Regions from separate parts of the Kitasatospora sp. NPDC048286 genome, predicted to be linked through region 1. Evidence: riboswitches for the same ligand, from Rfam matches in the RefSeq annotation. Region 1 holds a riboswitch; each other region holds the start of a gene.
What was found. Region 1 has a riboswitch for cyclic di-AMP ahead of ACGF13_RS06070 (NlpC/P60 family protein). Riboswitches for the same ligand answer to the same signal wherever they lie in the genome.
Positions count from the first base shown of each region.

Region 2: linked by a shared signal. The riboswitch ahead of ACGF13_RS18195 (transglycosylase family protein) and the one ahead of ACGF13_RS06070 (NlpC/P60 family protein) in region 1 are both predicted to bind cyclic di-AMP.
Region 3: linked by a shared signal. The riboswitch ahead of ACGF13_RS14905 (transglycosylase family protein) and the one ahead of ACGF13_RS06070 (NlpC/P60 family protein) in region 1 are both predicted to bind cyclic di-AMP.
Region 4: linked by a shared signal. The riboswitch ahead of ACGF13_RS31935 (M23 family metallopeptidase) and the one ahead of ACGF13_RS06070 (NlpC/P60 family protein) in region 1 are both predicted to bind cyclic di-AMP.

Region 1 is NZ_JBICZE010000002.1:388,192-392,360, forward strand. Features, by position in the region: gene ACGF13_RS06065 (NlpC/P60 family protein) at 1-364, opposite strand, end outside; gene ACGF13_RS06070 (NlpC/P60 family protein) at 591-1,703, opposite strand; cyclic di-AMP (ydaO/yuaA leader) riboswitch at 1,714-1,867, opposite strand; gene ACGF13_RS06075 (NlpC/P60 family protein) at 2,206-3,243, opposite strand; gene ACGF13_RS06080 (NYN domain-containing protein) at 3,445-4,169, opposite strand, start outside.
Region 2 is NZ_JBICZE010000006.1:609,781-613,949, reverse strand. Features, by position in the region: gene ACGF13_RS18205 (DUF397 domain-containing protein) at 212-475, opposite strand; gene ACGF13_RS18200 (sirohydrochlorin chelatase) at 1,034-1,993, shown strand; cyclic di-AMP (ydaO/yuaA leader) riboswitch at 2,508-2,669, shown strand; gene ACGF13_RS18195 (transglycosylase family protein) at 2,656-3,960, shown strand.
Region 3 is NZ_JBICZE010000005.1:527,140-531,308, forward strand. Features, by position in the region: gene eno (phosphopyruvate hydratase) at 6-1,292, opposite strand; gene ACGF13_RS14905 (transglycosylase family protein) at 1,633-2,538, opposite strand; cyclic di-AMP (ydaO/yuaA leader) riboswitch at 2,544-2,710, opposite strand; gene ACGF13_RS14910 (cytochrome P450) at 2,931-4,169, opposite strand, start outside.
Region 4 is NZ_JBICZE010000015.1:216,515-220,683, reverse strand. Features, by position in the region: gene ACGF13_RS31945 (GNAT family N-acetyltransferase) at 1-403, opposite strand, end outside; gene ACGF13_RS31940 (hypothetical protein) at 446-1,321, shown strand; gene ACGF13_RS31935 (M23 family metallopeptidase) at 1,382-2,230, opposite strand; cyclic di-AMP (ydaO/yuaA leader) riboswitch at 2,243-2,401, opposite strand; gene ACGF13_RS31930 (YiaA/YiaB family inner membrane protein) at 2,597-2,887, shown strand; gene ACGF13_RS31925 (alpha/beta fold hydrolase) at 3,031-3,858, shown strand; gene ACGF13_RS31920 (TetR/AcrR family transcriptional regulator) at 3,978-4,169, shown strand, end outside.

The DNA of each region.
Region 1 (4,169 bases):
AGAGGAACAGCTGGGCGGTCTGGGCCATCCCGCCGCCGCGGTACTCGGCCCCGGCCACCGTCGCCAGGTCGCCGCGCAGCTCGTTGAGCTGGTCCTGGGCGATGGCGATCTCGCCCTGGAGGATCGTGGTCTCGCCCTGGAGCCGCCGCTGGGCCTCCTGCGCCGCGTTGGCCTTCTCGGAGGCCTGCTCGGCCTCGTCGTACAGCTGCTCGACCTGCGTCCTGACGTCCTGACGGTCGCCCGGGTCCGGGCTGTCCGGCGCGGCCTGGGCGCGGCCTCCGGCGGCCACGCCCAGCGCGGTGGCGGCGGCCGCGGTCAGCACCAGCGCCCGGGTGAGCAGTTGGGAACGGCGGTGCACGGGCATGGCGGCAGCGGCTCCAATCCTGCGGCGCGGCCCCGCCGCCGCACCGGGACGGGCGGCCGTCGAGCGGGAGTCCGGTGGCAGACGTTAGCGAGTCCGGGCAAGCGAGTCCAAACCCCTCCCAACCCGAATATTCGACCCCTAATCGGACATCAGCTCGATCCGCCGGAAAAGCCGCAGGCCCGGCCTTCCCTGGGGAAGGCCGGGCCCGGAGGCGTCCGAGCGGGGATCAGACCCGCACGATGGAGGCCAGCGGCATGTTGCCGACCGCCTCGTAGCGCACCGACGCACCCGGCTTGGGAGCGTGCAGCACCTGGCCGTTGCCGGCGTAGATGCCGACGTGGTGGGCGTCGCTGTAGAAGATCAGCAGGTCGCCGGGCTGGGCCTGGGAGATGTCCGAGCCGATCCGGGTGCCGGCCCCGGCCTGCGCCTGCGAGGTGCGCGGCAGCGACACCCCGGCCTGGTTGAACGCCCAGACCATCAGGCCGGAGCAGTCGAAGGAGCCCGGGCCGGTGGCGCCCCAGACGTACGGGCTGCCGACCTTGGACGCGGCGTACGAGAGGGCGGCGGCACCGCGCGAGCTGCCCGCGGCCACCTTCACCGGAGCGGCGGTCGAGCCGGTCGCCAGGTTGCCGCGGCTGTTGTCGCGCGAGGCGCGGTCGGCCTGCTGCTGCGCCTGGGCGGCGTCGGCCTTGGCCTTGGCGTCGGCCGCGGCCTTCTCCTCGGCCTGGCGCAGCGCCTGGCGGTCCTGCTCGGTCAGGGTGTTGAGCAGGTCCTGGGCCGCCTTCAGCTTGCCCTGGACCTCGTCCTTGGAGGCCTTCAGCTGCTGGGTGGTCGACTCCAGCTCGGCGAGCTTGCCCTGGGCCTCGTTGCGGTCCTGGTCGAGCTTGCGCTGCTGCTCCTGGAGCTCCTTCAGCTGACCCTTCTGGGTGCTGCCGGCCTGGTTCAGCGTGCCGGCCTGGCTGAGGAAGTTGTCCGGGCTGGAGGAGAACATCAGCTGGACGGTCGGGGATATGCCCCCGTTGCGGTACTGCTCGCCGGCGATCTCGGCGAGGCCGCCCTGGAGCTCGGTGACCTGGGCCTGCTGACGGGCCACCTGGTCCTGCAGGCCGGAGACCTGCTTCTCCAGCTCCTGCTGCTTGGCCTGGGCGGCGTTGTAGTTCTCGGTCGCGACCTCGGCCTGCTCGTTGAGCTGGTCGACCTGCCCCTTGACCTGTTCCTTGGTCGGCTGCGGGTCCGCGTGGGCACCCTGCGCGGAGAGGACGACGGCCGCCGCGGCGACACCCGTCAGGATCGAGACGCGGGCGCGACCGGCGGGCTTGGGACGACGATGGGACGCCACGAAGGCGGACTCCTTCTTCCTACATCCGCCTACCGGGTGAGCTGACGGGTTCGGGCCGGAAGCATGCCCTACGACGCCTCACGGCCGTTCCACCGGCCGACCTGGCGCCGATTCACCCCGGAGGAACGTGGTTCCCCGGCTCCGCTCCGCAGCGCCCCCGAATACTGGGCTCCCCTGTCGGGCAGTCGCTTCGACCTGCCCCGCTGCCTCGCGAACTCGGCGGTAACCACCGCCGCCACCCTGGCTGGGCGATCGACAGTGCGGTGGTTCGGAGCATGACCCTAGTAACTGAACCGTGATCCGTTCAAATCCTTGTCAGAAAAAAGACAGAAGATTACCCAAGTTCTTTTGTGAAAATGACCGATGGTGACCACAGGCACACACAAGGCTGATCGGTTCTCAGCATGTGGTCAGGAAAGGGCGGGAAAGCCGAACGCCACCCCCACGGCGAGGGTGGCGCTTTTCACAGGCCCCCGAGGAGCCCCGCGGGCGTGTCGGGCCGTCAGACCCGGCGGATGGTGTTGATCGGCATCGCGTCGGCCTTCATCACCTTCACCACGTCACCGGTGTGCGGCGCGTGGACCACCATGCCGTTGCCGATGTACATCCCGACGTGGTGCATGTCGGAGCCGTAGATCACCAGGTCGCCGGGCTGGGCCTGGTCCAGCGAGGGCACCCGGGTGCCGTAGTGGCCCTGCTCCTGCGAGGTGCGCGGCAGCGAGACGCCCGCCTGCCCGTACGACCAGACCATCAGGCCCGAGCAGTCGAAGGTGGTCGAGCCGGTGGCGCCCCACACGTACGGCGAGCCCTGCTTGCTCATCGCCTTGGCCATCGCCACGGCCGCGTAGCCGCTGGCCGGCGGCAGGCTGCCGAGGTCGACCCGCTCGCTGCCGCGCGAGGCGCGGTCGTCCTGCGCCTGCTGGGCCTTCAGCGCGGCGCGGTCGGCGGCGCTGAGCGAGTTCAGCAGGTCCTGGGCGGCCTTCAGCTTGGTGTTGACGTCCGCCTTGGCCTGGTTGAGGTCCTTGGTGGTGGTGTCCAGCGAGGCGAGCACGGCGGCCGCCTCGGCCTTCTCCTGGTCCAGCCGGCGCTGCTGCTCCAGCAGCCCCTTGAGCGCCTCGGCCTGGCTGGTGCTGGCCTGCTGGACGGTCGAGGCCTTCTCCAGGTAACCGGACGGGTCGGAGGAGAGCATCAGCTGGACGGACGGGTCGATGCCGCCGGAGCGGTACTGATCCCCCGCCACCTCGGCCAGGCCGCCCTGGAGCTGGGTCATCTGCTCCTGGCTGCGGGCCACCTGGTCCTGCAGCTGGTCGGCCTGCTTGCGCAGCTGGTCGGCCCGCTCCTTGGCGCCGTTGTACTTCTCCGCCGCCTGCTCCTGCTCCTCCTGGAGCTGGTCGATCTGCGCCTTGACGTCCGCCTTGTTCGGCTGCGGCGCGGCGTGCGCGGCCACCTGGGCGGAGAGGGCGACCGCGGTCGCAGCGGCAGCGGTGAGCACGGAGATCCGCGCGCGGCTCGGCTGCTTGGGACGGCGGTGGGAGGCCAAGGGACCGGCTCCTTCTTCCAGCGGACTCACCTGATGGGATGAGATTCCCGAAAATAGGTTTGACGCCAGACCCTAGTGAAGATCTATCCGTTTTGCCACTCCCCCGATGGCATGAACTCGGCCACCCCACACTGACTCCACAGCCCCCTCACAAAGCCCCGGGACCACCCCTGACCAGGAATCACACGGAATCGGCCGAGGTCAGGGCCGGGCCAGCCGGTTCAACAGCAGCACCGACGCCACGGGGCGCGCGCCCGCCTTCCGCACGCCCTCCGCGACCTCCCGGTCGGTGGACACCACCACCACCGGACGACCCTGCGGCTCGGCCCGCACCAGACGGCGGATCAGCTCGTCGGCCGTCTCCCCGGTCCGACTGAACCGCACCCGGACCCCGCGCGGTGGCGCCATGATCACCGGGACGTCCAGATCCTGCCCGTCGAACACGCAGGTGACCTCCGCCTGGGTGCGCTGGGCCAGCATCGCCAGCCCGCCCAGCAGCCGGATCCGCTGCTGCTCCAGCGGCAGCGCCGGATAGCCGGTCTTGGTCACGTTGTAGCCGTCCACCACCAGGTGCACCTGGGGGATCGCCAGCAGCTGGTCCAGCAGCGCCGGATCGTCCTCGGCCAGCCCGCGCCGGGCCACGTCGTGCGGCGAGGCCGCCCCCGGCACCACCGCCTCCACCAGGTCCGCCGGGCGGATCTGGGAGACCGGCAGCGCCAGCTCCCGCTGCAGACCCTGGGCCGACTGCAGCACGGTGTCCAGCAGCAGCCGCAGCCGCATGTCCTCGACGCTGCGCCCCTCGCGGGCCGACCGGCGGCCCTGCTCGGCCGCGGTCTCCAGTTCGGAGAGCCGGTGCCGGAGCCTGCGCGCCTCGGTCTCGGCAGCGCCGCGCTCGGCCGCGGCCTGCGCCTTCAGGGCCTCCAGCT
Region 2 (4,169 bases), on a different contig from region 1:
CCACCAGGCCCCGCCGAGACCTTCCGGTGCCGTCGGCCCGCGAGCGGCCCAGGGCGGCGGGACGGCCGCACGGCTCCTTGGGACGCCGCCGGACGAGGCCTCCGTAGCGGAGGTCGTCCGAAGAAGGGGTCGTCCGGAGCAAGGAAAAGACAAAGGCCGTCGTGGTGTCGGCACCCACGACGGCCCCCCGATGGTGGAGCACGGCGGCCGGTCAGACCGCCAGGTGGTCGAACTCCCCGTCCTTCGCCCCCAGCAGCAGGGCGGCGATCTCGGCCCGGGTGTAGATGAGGGCCGGTCCGTCCGGGAAGCGCGAGTTGCGCATCGCCACGTCGCCGCCCGGCAGGGCCGCGAACTCGACGCAGTTGCCCTGGGAGTTGCTGTGCAGGCTCTTTTGCCAGACCACCCCCTGGAGATCGGCGGCGGCCATCCCGTTGTAGGTGTCGTACGAACCGTGCGTGTCCTGCGAGTCGTGCATAGAAGTCTCCCGAAGAGCTCCGGAGTTGTCGTCCAGCGCGGCGCCCCCGGCACCGCCGAAACGAACGGACCGGCCCCGTACCGGTCCGGCACAACGCCTCACTTGACGCGATGATAGCTGCAGTGCACGTGCATCAGCACGAGACATTGCAGGTGCACGAGGCCTTTTATCCGCAGGCGCGAACTCTTCACGGACCCTTCTCCTGACGGTACGTAAACGGACATAGCCGATGGAATCGCCGAGTTTGCGATAACCGGCCGTGAGCACCTCCCCGCCGAATGTTGATCTTCGAATGCCGGGAGTCGCATGCCCGTGACCCTCAGTCAAACCACCCTCATGCTGTGAGACATCTCACGCGCCCCGGGTGCAACGCCCGCCCCTCGGATCACGTCGAGACAACCACGGGCGACCATGCGGGGGTTGGGCGAAGAATGTCCGGATTGTAGGCAAAGCGCCCGGACCGACGCCGAGGACGCACCGGGTCCGCACGGCGCTCACGTGAATCCCGCACGGCAGCCGACTGCAAGCCTGACGGGCAGATGTCCTACGATCTCCGGCATGAGCACCGCAGCCATCCCGGGCGCGCCACTGCCCGTCCGCACTCCAGGCTCCCGTGCGCGGGGGCGCCACCGTCGTCCCGAGCGCCCCGAGATCCCGGCCGGCGCCCCGGCCCTGGTGCTCGCCGTGCCCGCGACCGCCGGGCCCGAGTCCCGCTCGGTCGTCGAGGAGCTGCTCTCGATCGTCCGCACCGAGCAGAACGGCGTCCAGACCGCGGTCGGCTACCTCCCGGGTGACGGCACCGAGGGCGCGGACGGCGAGGACCGCACCGTGGCCGAGCTGCTGACCCTGGCCGCCGAGGCCGGGCTGCCGATGCCCGTCCTGGTGCCGCTGGTGCCCGGCCCGCACACCTTCCTGACCGAGCTTCACGCGCTCGCCGCCGAGTACGGCGCACCCGTCACCGACCCGCTGGGCCCGCACCCGCTGCTGGCCGAGGCCGTGCACGTCCGGCTGTCCGAGGCCGGGCTGGCCCGGGCCGACCGCGCCCGGCTGTTCGCCATCGCGACCGCCGCGGACGGCGTGGTGCTGACCACCGTCGGCGGCGAGGACGCCGCCGCGGCGGCCGGCATCACCGGCGTGCTGCTGGCCGCCCGACTGGCCGTGCCGGTCGTCGCCGCCGCGCTCGACGTGCCCGGCTCGGTGGCCGCGGCCGTCAACCACCTCAGGGAGACCGGCTCGCAGCGCCCGGCGCTGGCCCCGCTGGTGATCGGCCCGGAGGCGGACTCCGAGCTGCTCGCCACCGCCGCCGAGGAGACCGGCTGCCCGTCGGCCGCGCCGCTGGGCTCGTACCCGTCGGTCGGCCAGCTGATCGCCTCCACGTACCTGGCCGCGCTGCCCACGCCGTCCCCGGAGGACCTGGCGCGGGCCGAGGCGGAGGCGGCGGCCGCCGCCGAGGCCGAGGGGGTCGTGGAGGGTGCTCGCGGCGCCCACGCGGCCGCCGAGGCGCCCGCCGGGCAGTAGTCGACTCCGCGCGCCGCTCGGCGCGCTCCGAAGGGCCCGGAACGGCTTGCGTTCCGGGCCCTTCGCTTTACCCCTCCCACTCCCACCGCCCGAGCGTCGTCCCTCCCGGGTCGCCCCTCCCGTGCCACCCTCCCGCCGGGATGCGGACGACAATGACGCGAAAATGGCGCGGAATGTCCGTTCTGGCGGTATTTGAAACGGAATAGGGAGCGCGGGCCCAGGCGTTCGAATCGTGACCACTCCCCCACCGTCAGGGTGCGCCGACTCCGCGACTCGACGCGCCGTCACGTCAGCCCTGAGGTGAAGCCAGTTGTCGACTTCAGCAACGACATTGCCCGAAAACGATCATTTGCGATCATGGGTGGCAGCAATTTTGGCAGTTCCCACTAAACCGTGATGCACATCACAGTGGTTTGCAGTTTGAACTTGAGTCTGATTAACGTGCTCCCCGTTCGTGACCACACGAACCCGGTTCATCCGCGACGCCGAGTCCTGCCGTCGGATGTCCTGGCAGCGCGAAAACGCACCACGGCAGGAGCGGGGGACCCACAGGTAAGTCGCCCCGGACCGGTCTCCGGAACGGTCCAGGGCTAGGGGTGAAGCCGCGCCCACCAGCGCGGCCGGGCAACTCCAGCCCGAATCCGACAGCTCACCTCGCAGGCGTGGGAGAGGACTCCGTCTTCATGCTGCCCACCAACGGCACCAGCCTGCCCAGCCGCACCCGCCGCGTGATCGCCGCCCTCGGCGTCGCGGGCGTCGGCCTCACCGTCCCCTGCCTCACCTCGGGCACCGCCTCGGCCGCCTCCGTCGCCACCTGGGACAAGGTCGCCCAGTGCGAGAGCGGCGGCAACTGGAGCATCAACACCGGCAACGGCTTCTACGGCGGCCTCCAGTTCACCTCCAGCACCTGGTCCGCCTTCGGCGGCACCGCCTACGCGGCGCGCGCCGACCTGGCCACCAAGGACCAGCAGATCGCGATCGCCGAGAAGGTCCTCGCCTCGCAGGGCCCGGGTGCCTGGCCCGTCTGCTCCGTCAAGGCCGGCCTGACCAAGGGCGGCACCCCGGCCGCCGTCGACACCTCGGCGGGCTCGACCACGGGCTCGACCGCTTCCAAGCCCGCCGCGCCCGTCCAGAGCGCCAAGCCGGCCGCTCCGGCCGCGAAGCCCCAGGCCCCCGCCACGAAGCCCGCCGCGCCCGCCCAGGACGGCGCGCAGGCCACCGCCGGCTCCACCGCCTCCGGCAACCGAGGCGACTGGGTCCAGAAGCGTCAGCAGCAGGCCCAGGGCGGCGACTACACCGTGGTCGAGGGCGACTGGCTGTCCTCGATCGCCGACCAGCACAACGTGCAGGGCGGCTGGCAGCGGCTGTACGAGCTCAACCGCGGCACCCTGACCGAGGGCCCGGACACCATCTACCCGGGCCAGCAGCTGTCCTTCGGCGGTGCGAACGGCTCGGACTCCACCGGGTCGGACCGCTCCCAGAAGTCCGGCCAGTCCGCGAACGGCGGTGCCGTGAACGCCCAGCCGACCGCGCAGACCCCGGCCCCGGCCGCCAAGCCGGCCACCAAGCCCGCGCCGCAGGCCCAGACCCAGGCTCCGGCCGCCACCGGCAGCATGGCCGCCGCGGTCGCCTTCGCCGAGTCGAAGGTCGGTCAGGCGTACGTCTACGGCGGCACCGGCAACGGCGGCTGGGACTGCTCCGGCCTGACCCAGGCCGCGCTGCGCGCCGCGGGCGTCTCCGTCCCGCGCGTCGCCGCCGACCAGGCCGCCGCCAGCACCCACGTCTCGCTGGACAGCCTCCAGCCGGGCGACCTGCTGTTCTGGTCCAACAACGGCAAGGACTCCGGCGTCTACCACGTCGCGATCTACGTCGGCAACGGCAAGTACGTCGAGGCCGCCAACCCGAGCTCGGGCGTCCGCGAGCAGAGCATCGCCAACTGGGCCCCGGACTTCGCCGGCCGGGTCTGAGTACGGCGCGCAGTCGGACAGCCGACGGGCTTCAGCTGACAGGTAACAGGTAACAGGTAACAGGTAACAGGTAACAGGTAACAGGTAACAGATTTCATCATCTGTCAGCTGTCGCCCGAACGCTGACCACCCACGCCCCCGGGGAGAGTCTGGTCGCTCCCCCCGGGGGTTCCGGCGTACCTCCGGCCGTATCCCCGTGGTGGATCCCC
Region 3 (4,169 bases), on a different contig from region 1:
GCTGGTCACTCGGCGGAGCGGAAGCGCGGGAAGGCGCCGCGGCCGGCGTACTCGGCGGCGTCGTCGAGGATCTCCTCGATGCGCAGCAGCTGGTTGTACTTGGCGACGCGCTCGGAGCGGGCCGGGGCACCGGTCTTGATCTGGCCGCAGTTGGTGGCGACGGCCAGGTCGGCGATGGTGACGTCCTCGGTCTCGCCGGAGCGGTGCGACATCATGCAGCGGTAGCCGTTGCGCTGGGCCAGCTCGACGGCGTCCAGGGTCTCGGTCAGCGAACCGATCTGGTTCACCTTCACCAGCAGCGCGTTGGCGGTGCCGGTCTCGATGCCGCGGGCCAGGCGGGCCGGGTTGGTGACGAACAGGTCGTCGCCGACCAGCTGGACCTTGTCGCCCAGCTTCTCGGTCATGGCCTTCCAGCCGTCCCAGTCCGACTCGTCCAGCGGGTCCTCGATGGAGACCAGCGGGTAGGCGGCGACCAGCTCGGCGTAGTACTCGATGAGCTCGGCGGCGGTGAGCTCCTTGCCCTCGAAGTGGTAGGCGCCGTCCTCGTAGAACTCGGAGGAGGCGACGTCCAGGGCCAGCGCGACGTCACGGCCGGGCACGTAGCCGGCCTTCTGGATGGCCTCGACGATGAGGTCCAGGGCCTCGCGGTTGGAGTCCAGGTTCGGGGCGAAGCCGCCCTCGTCGCCCAGACCGGTGGACAGGCCGCGCTCCTTCAGCACGCCCTTGAGCGTGTGGTAGACCTCGACGCCCCAGCGGACGGCCTCGGAGAAGGACTCCGCGCCGATCGGGGCGATCATGAACTCCTGGATGTCGACGTTGGAGTCGGCGTGCGACCCACCGTTGAGGATGTTCATCATCGGGACGGGCAGGACGTGCGCGTTCGGGCCGCCCAGGTAGCGGAACAGCGGCAGGTCGCTGGCCTCGGAGGCGGCGTGCGCGACGGCCAGCGAGACGCCCAGGATGGCGTTGGCGCCGAGCGAGGACTTGTCCGGGGTGGCGTCCAGGTCCAGCATGGCCTGGTCGATCAGGCGCTGCTCGGTGGCGTCGTAGCCGACCAGCTCCGGGCCGATCTGCTCGATGACGGCCAGGACGGCCTTCTCGACGCCCTTGCCGAAGTAGCGGTTCTTGTCGCCGTCGCGCAGCTCCAGCGCCTCGAAGGCACCGGTGGAGGCACCCGACGGGACGGCGGCACGACCCGTGCTGCCGTCGTCGAGGCCGACCTCGACCTCGACCGTGGGGTTGCCGCGCGAGTCGAGGATCTCACGGGCTACGACGACATCGATGGACGGCACGAGGCATCTCCTTGCGGAAGCAGGGTCCGGTCTGACGGTGGGTGCTGTCAGCAGGACGATTGCGGAGTCGTTACGACCAGAGCCTAACCGCCCGGGCTCCCGGGGCCACGTCCGCCTCGGTCCCGTCTCAGCGTGTGGCCCCACTACCCACCGGTAGTTCACCTGCTTGTCCCAGCTTGTCCCACCGGAGCGGGCGAATGCGGACGAAGGGGACCGGTAGGACCGGTCCCCTTCGGACGGCGGGCGGAGCGGCACCGGCGTCGGGTCACGACGGGGGTGACGACGGCGTCGGGTGACGGCCGGTGCGACGACGGCGTCGGGTGACGGCCGGTGCGACGGCTCAGCCGAGGTGCAGCACCTGGCCGGGCATGATCAGGTTCGGGTCGCCGCCGACGGTGGCGTGGTTCTGGTCGTACAGCGCGTGCCAGCCGCCGGACACGCCCTGGGCGGCGGCGATGGTCGACAGGGTGTCCCCGGCGCGGACGGTGTAGTCGTGGCCGGCGGCCTGCGGGGCCTGCTGGGCGGCGAGCGGAGCGTACTGCGGCTGGGCGGCGGCCTGGCCGGCGTACTGCTGGTAGACGCTCTGGTGGCTGGTCCAGTACCAGGCGCCGTTGTTCTGGTACCAGAACACCTTGGCGTCGGCGTCCCAGCCGGCCTTGCCGGAGAAGCCCGGGGTCTGCGGCTGCGCCTGCTGCTGCGGGGCGGCCTGCTGGACCGGCTGCGCGGCGGGCTTCTGGACCGGCTTCTGGGCGGCGGGCTGCTGCGCGGCCGGCTTCTCGGCCGGCTTGGCGGCGGGCTTCGGGGTCTGCTGCTTGGGGGCGGACTGCGGCTTGGCGTCCGAGGAGGTGTCGACCACGGCCGCGGCGCCGCCCTTGGTCAGACCCGCCTTCTGGGAGCAGACCGGCCAGGCGCCCGGCCCCTGCGAGGCCAGCACCTTCTCGGCGACCGAGATCTGCTGGGCCTTGCTGGCCTGGTTGGCCTGCGACGCGTAGGCGGTGCCGCCGTACGCCTTCCAGGTGCTGGAGGTGAACTGGAGGCCGCCGTAGAAGCCGTTGCCGGTGTTGATGCCCCAGTTGCCGCCGCTCTCGCACTGGGCGACGGCGTCCCAGGTGGAGGCCGGGGCGGCGGAGGCGCCGGTGGCGGTGAGGAGCGGCATCGCGAGTCCGACGCCGGCCACACCGGCGACGGCGATGGCCTTCTCGGCTTGGGTGCGACGACGGTGACGGCCAGTTCCAACGAACAGCATGAAGAGGTCCCTCTCCGCACGCCTGCGAGGTGAGCTGTCGGGTTCGGACCGGGAGGTGGCCCGGCCGCCGTACGCGGAAACGATTCCGCTCGGGCGGCTTCACCCCAAGCCGTGGGAGACGGCAACAAACCTGGTTCCCCCGCCCCTGCCCAGGGTCTGGTCGGTTTCCCGGGCGCGGCGGGCAGGATTCGGCGTTCCGCGCACGAGGTCCGCAGCTGCGAACTCCAGGGAGAGTAGACAGATCATCAGGACAATCACAAGCTCATATCGTCGATATCACACGACAATTACGGCCCGTGTTCGATCGCCTACCAACGGCGGTGTTATGTCCGGATTGATGGGTGTTCACACCCACGTCGGCGGGCGATCGGCGACGTCCCGTCAGCGTGATCTCAGCAGGTCGGAGGCGTTGGAGAGGCCTGCGAAGGGGTGTACGGAGGGGTATGCGGAGAGCGGCCCTCCGGACTGAATTCCACCGGTAGTTCGCGCAGCCCACGCATGATCAGGCCACCGCGCCAGCGCAGGGCGTCCGGGCTTTCCGCGAGCCGCAGATCGGGCAGCCGGGAAAGCAGCGAGGCCAGCGCCGCACGCCCCTCCAACCGGGCGAGCGGAGCGCCGATGCAGTAGTGGATGCCGTGCCCGAAGCCCAGGTGGGGATTGTCCGCACGGGCCAGGTCCAGGGTGTTCTCGGCGGCGAACCGGGCCGGGTCGCGGTCCGCCGCGGCCAGCACCACCAGCACCGGGTCGCCGACCGGGATGTCCACCCCGCCGATGGTCAGCGGACGGGTCGCGAACCGCCAGGTCGCCAGCTCCACCGGCCCGTCGTAGCGCAGGAGTTCCTCGATCCCGGTCTCCAGCAGCGCGCTCTCCCCGCGCGCCACCGACTCCTGCAGCAGCCGGCGCTGGTCCGGGTTGCGCAGCAGCGCGTACGTGCCGTTGCCGATCAGGTTCACGGTCGTCTCGAAGCCCGCGAACAGGAGGATGAAGGCCATCGCCGCGGCCTCGTTCTCCGTCAGGTGCTCACCGTGGTCACTGGCCCGGATCAGACCGGAGATCAGGTCGTCCCCGAGGTCCGCGCGCTTGCGGTGGATCAGCTCCAGCAGGTACGCCCGCATCCGCTTCACCGCCCGCCCCACGCCGCCGCGCTGGCCGCCGCCTTGCCCCGGCTTCGTGTGTCGCAGCATCATCCCGGCCCAGTCGCGGAAGTCGTCCTGGTCCTCGGCCGGCACCCCGAGCATGTCGCAGATCGCGTAGATGGGGAGCGGGAAGGCGAACTCGTGGATCAGGTCCGCCGAGCCGCGCTGCGCGAAGCCGTCGATCAGCCGGTCGGTGAGCTGCTGCACCCGCGGCTCGAACTCGGCCACCCGGCGCGGCGTGAACGCCTTCGACACCAGGCGGCGCAGCCGGGTGTGGTCCGGCGGGTCGATGTTCAGCAGGTGGGTCATCAGGTCCGCCTGCCGCTCCCCCGGGATGCCCACCCGGCCGGTGCGGTGCGCCTGCTCGCTGTGGTGCGCCGGGTTCTTCGACAGCCGGCTGTCCGCGAGCGCCTGCCGGGCGTCGGCGTACCTGGTCACCAGCCAGGCCTCCACCCCGCTCGGCAGGGTGGTGCGGTGCACCGGGGCGTGCTCGCG
Region 4 (4,169 bases), on a different contig from region 1:
GGTGCAGGTCCAGGAGACCGAAGGCGAGGCCGCAGAGCAGGTCGGTGATCTCGCCCGCGTAGCCGCGGCCCCAGGACTCGCGGGCCAGCACGCACCCGAGCCAGGCGGCGCGGTGCCCTTCGAGGGTGAGCGAGGCCTGCCCGATCGGCGTCGCGTCGTCCGGCTCCTCGGCGTCGGCGAGCCTGGTGACGGCGAGCCGGTAGGTGTCCCGCTCCTCGGCCATCGCCTCCTCCAGGTAGAGCTCGACCTGGTCGGCGCAGTCCTCCCGGTCGCTCGGCCCGAAGGGCAGGTACCGGGTGACCTCCGGGTCGCCGAACAGCGCGTGCAGCGCGTCCACGTCGCCCTCGGTGTGGTGGTACTCGCGGACGGCCAGTCGCGGGCCGGTGAGTCGTACGGGGACCATGGCTGCCGACCCTATCCCCGCCCGGCGGCTACCGTTCGGACTATGAACGACGAAGACCTGCGGCTCGCCCCGCGCACCAAGGCCGCCGACCTGCTCGCCTGGGCGGCCGAGCAGGGCCGCGCGCCGGTGGCCGAGGGGCCGCTGCGCGCGGTGCTGGCGCTGCTGGAGCTGGGCGAGGGCAGGATGCACGACGGCTGGCCCGAACTGACCTCCGACGCGGTGGAGCACCTGCTCCACGAGCGGCTCCACCTGTACGTCCAACCCGCGCCCGAGGAGGACCCGCTCGCCTACGGCGACGCCGTCCGGCTGCTGGTCGACCACCAGCGGGCGGCCCGCCGGCTGAACGCCAAGCGCCAGGAGCGGCTGCACGAGGAGGCCGAGTGGCAGGGCGAGGTCGCGACCGGGCTGCTGCGCCGCGCCGACCTGGTGACCTGGCCCCGGCTGTACGCGCTGCTGCTGCACGCGCACGGGGCGGACGTCACGGACCCGGAGGCGGTGCGGGAGTGGCTGGCCGGCTTCGGGGAGTTCACCGAGGAGGAGCGGCTGGCGGCGTTCGAGGCGCTGGCGTCGGCCGGCTGGCTGGACGAGCCGGACGAGCGGGGCTGGGGCCCGGCCCGGGTGCTCTCGGTGGGCATGGCCACGGACGGCGCGCGTCGGCTGCTGGAGCAGGGCCTGATGCGGCGCAGCTACCGCAACCTGGCGCAGCTGACCGCGCTGGGACGGCCGATGCCGGACGAGCTGACCGGGGACTTCGGGAGGTTCGAGGAGGCGGCGGTGGACGCGGCGCTCGACCTGTTCGGCGACTGGACGGTGCCGGGGCTGCCGCGGCTGCTGGTGACGGAGTTCCCGGAGCTGGCGCCGGAGCCGGGCCCGGAGGAGATCGACGCGTACCTGGCGCAGCTGCCCGTCGAGGAGTGAGACGCGGCGCGGGAGGCCCCCGGCCCGGGGGCCTCCCGCGGGTGCGTCGGTGCGCGGGTGTCAGGGGTTGAGGCCGCGCTGCTGGAGCCAGGGCTCCGGGTCGACCGGGGCGCCGCCGCCGGGGCGGACCTCCATGTGCAGGTGGGGGCCGGTGACGTTGCCGGTCGCGCCGACCTTGCCGATCTGCTGGCCGGCGGCGACGTTGCCGGAGCCCTTGGTGATCGAGGAGAGGTGGCAGTACCAGATCTCGGTGCCGTCGGGCAGGGTCTCGACGATCCGGTAGCCGTACGAGCCGGCCCAGCCGGCCGAGGTGATGGTGCCCTGGCCGAGCGCGTGGACGGGGGTGCCGGTGTCGGCGGCGAAGTCCAGGCCGGTGTGCAGGTTGGCCCAGTAGCGGGCGCTCTGGCCGTAGTGGGCGGAGAGCCGGTAGTCGTCCACCGGGAGGGTGAGGGCGGCGGCCTTGGCCCGCTCGGCCTCCTCGGCGGCGCGCTTGGCCTCGGCCTCCTTGGCGGCGGCCTTGGCCTCCGCCTCCTGGGCGGCCTGCAGCCGGGCGGTCTCCTCGGCGGCGGTGCGCTGGCTGTCGGCCTGGTGCTGGATGCGGGCGGCGAGCGCGAGGCCGGGGTCGGCGGCGAGGGCGACCGGGGTCTCGTCCGGGACCTCGACGGCGGGGGCGGCGGCCGGGGTCGCCGAGGCGAAGCCGGTGGCGCCCAGCGTGGCGGCTACGGCGGTGACGCCGAGCAGCGGGGAGGCCCCGCGGGTCTGACGCGGCATCCGGTGGCGGTTGGTGTCGGCCTCCGCGGCGAACGCCTCCGGGCCGAAGGCCTCGGGGCCGTCCGGGCCGGGGTGGTCGAGGAGCTGGGTACCGGCTGCGGGGCCGGCCGGGTGTGCCGGGGTGTGCGTCGACGCCACGGAGGCGCGCTCCTTTCCTTCCTTCGCGCCTACCGGGTTAGCTGACGGGTTCGGAGCAGGAAGGTCTCCTACGGCCGGGCCGGAGCCCCGCCGATTCACCCCAAGGAACATGGTTCCCCGGCTCCCTGACCTGCCCGGGGGCGGGTCGGCGGGATTAGGCGACGGCGCACGGTGCCGTCTGGGTACGGCGTTGACAACCGCGCTGCGTTATCAAACGTTAATCCTAGGAGGCTCTGATTCCAAGCCATCCGTTTCGGGCCGCCCGATGGCAGGTGAACGGACGTCAACGAACGGCCCCTCACGCACGGCCCCATCTGAGTACCCCTACTCATGTGCGGCCCGGCCGGGCGGCCGCATCCTGACGCCATGAGCGCACCGATGCAGACCCACACCACGGCCGCGTACCACATCCAGGCCATCCTCTCCTTCGCCCTGTCGGGCATCGCCCTCGCCGCCGGGATCGCCTACCTGCCGGTCGGCGGGTGGACCCGGGCCTTCCTCGGGATCGGCCTCCTCTACACCGTCACCTCCGCGTTCACGCTGGCGAAGGTGGTCCGGGACCGGCAGGAGTCCAGCGAGATGGTCACCCGGGTGGACCAGGCCCGGCTGGAGAAGCTGCTCAGCGAGCACGACCCGTTCAAGGTGGAAGGGGTCTGACCGCACCCGTCCGACCACGCCCCCTTCCCCTGGCCCGTTTCCCCCGGCCCGCCGACCGCTTGACGGCTAAGGCTATTAGCCTTAGCTTTATGGCTATCGGCAGTACCGCCGATGCCCCGCACCCGCGGCCCGAGGAGGACCCCGTGAACGGCACCATCACCCCGAGCACCCAGTACCTGACCGTTCCCGGCGGCCGGATCGCCTTCGACGACACCCGGCAGGGCGACGGCACCCCCGTCGTCCTGCTCCCGGGCATGCTCGACAGCCGGGCCGCGTACCGGCACCTGCGCCCGCTGCTGGTCGCCGCCGGCCACCGGGTCGTCACCATGGACCTGCGGGGCTTCGGCGAATCCTCGATCAGCTGGGACGACTACGGCCCGGCCGCCATCGCCGACGACGTCCTCGCCCTGCTCGACCACCTCGGCATCGAGCGCGCCGTCCTCGCCGGCAACTCGTACACCGGGGCGACGGTCGTGAAGGCCGCCGGGGACGCGCCCGAGCGGGTCGCCGGGATCGTCCTGATCGACGCCTTCGTCGAGAGCCCGCCGCCGGGCGCCCTGATGCGCGGCGTCATGGCCCTGATGGGCACCGCCCTCGTCCACTGGCCGGCCTCCTGGGGCTTCTACCTGCGCCGGATGGCCTTCCCCGGCGCCAAGCCCGCCGACTTCGACGCGTACGTGGACGGGCTGGTCGCCGCGCTGCGCACCCCGGGACGGAAGACCGCCACCCGCGGGTACGTCCACGGCGACTCGGCGCCGGTCGGCTGGACGGCCGCGGTGCGGTGCCCGGCGCTGGTGGTCATGGGCGGCAAGGACCCCGACTTCCCGAAGCCGGAGCTCGTCGCCGACCGGCAGGCCGCCGCGCTCGGCGCGCGGAAGGCGATGATCGAGGGGTCCGGGCACTACCCGATGGCCGACAACCCGGCGGCCACCGCGGACGCCCTGCTGTCGTTCCTCGCCGAACTCGGCTGAGCGCCGCCGCCGCCGACCCCTGCCCACCCCTGACCCTGCCCGACCCGCCGACGTCACCGGCACCCGCCCGGCAGCGCCCGACGTCACCCGACTTCGACCCGTACGGAGAGCCCGAGCCCATGCCCCGCGTAGGACTGACCCCCGACCAGGTCGTCGACCACGCCCTCGCCCTCATCGACGAGCAGGGCGCCGAGGCCCTCACCCTGGCCTCCGTCGCCGCCCGGGCCGGGGTCGCCACCCCCTCGCTGTACAAGCACGTCAGCGGCGGCCTCGCCGAACTGCGGCGGCTGATCGCCGTCCGGGTCACCGGG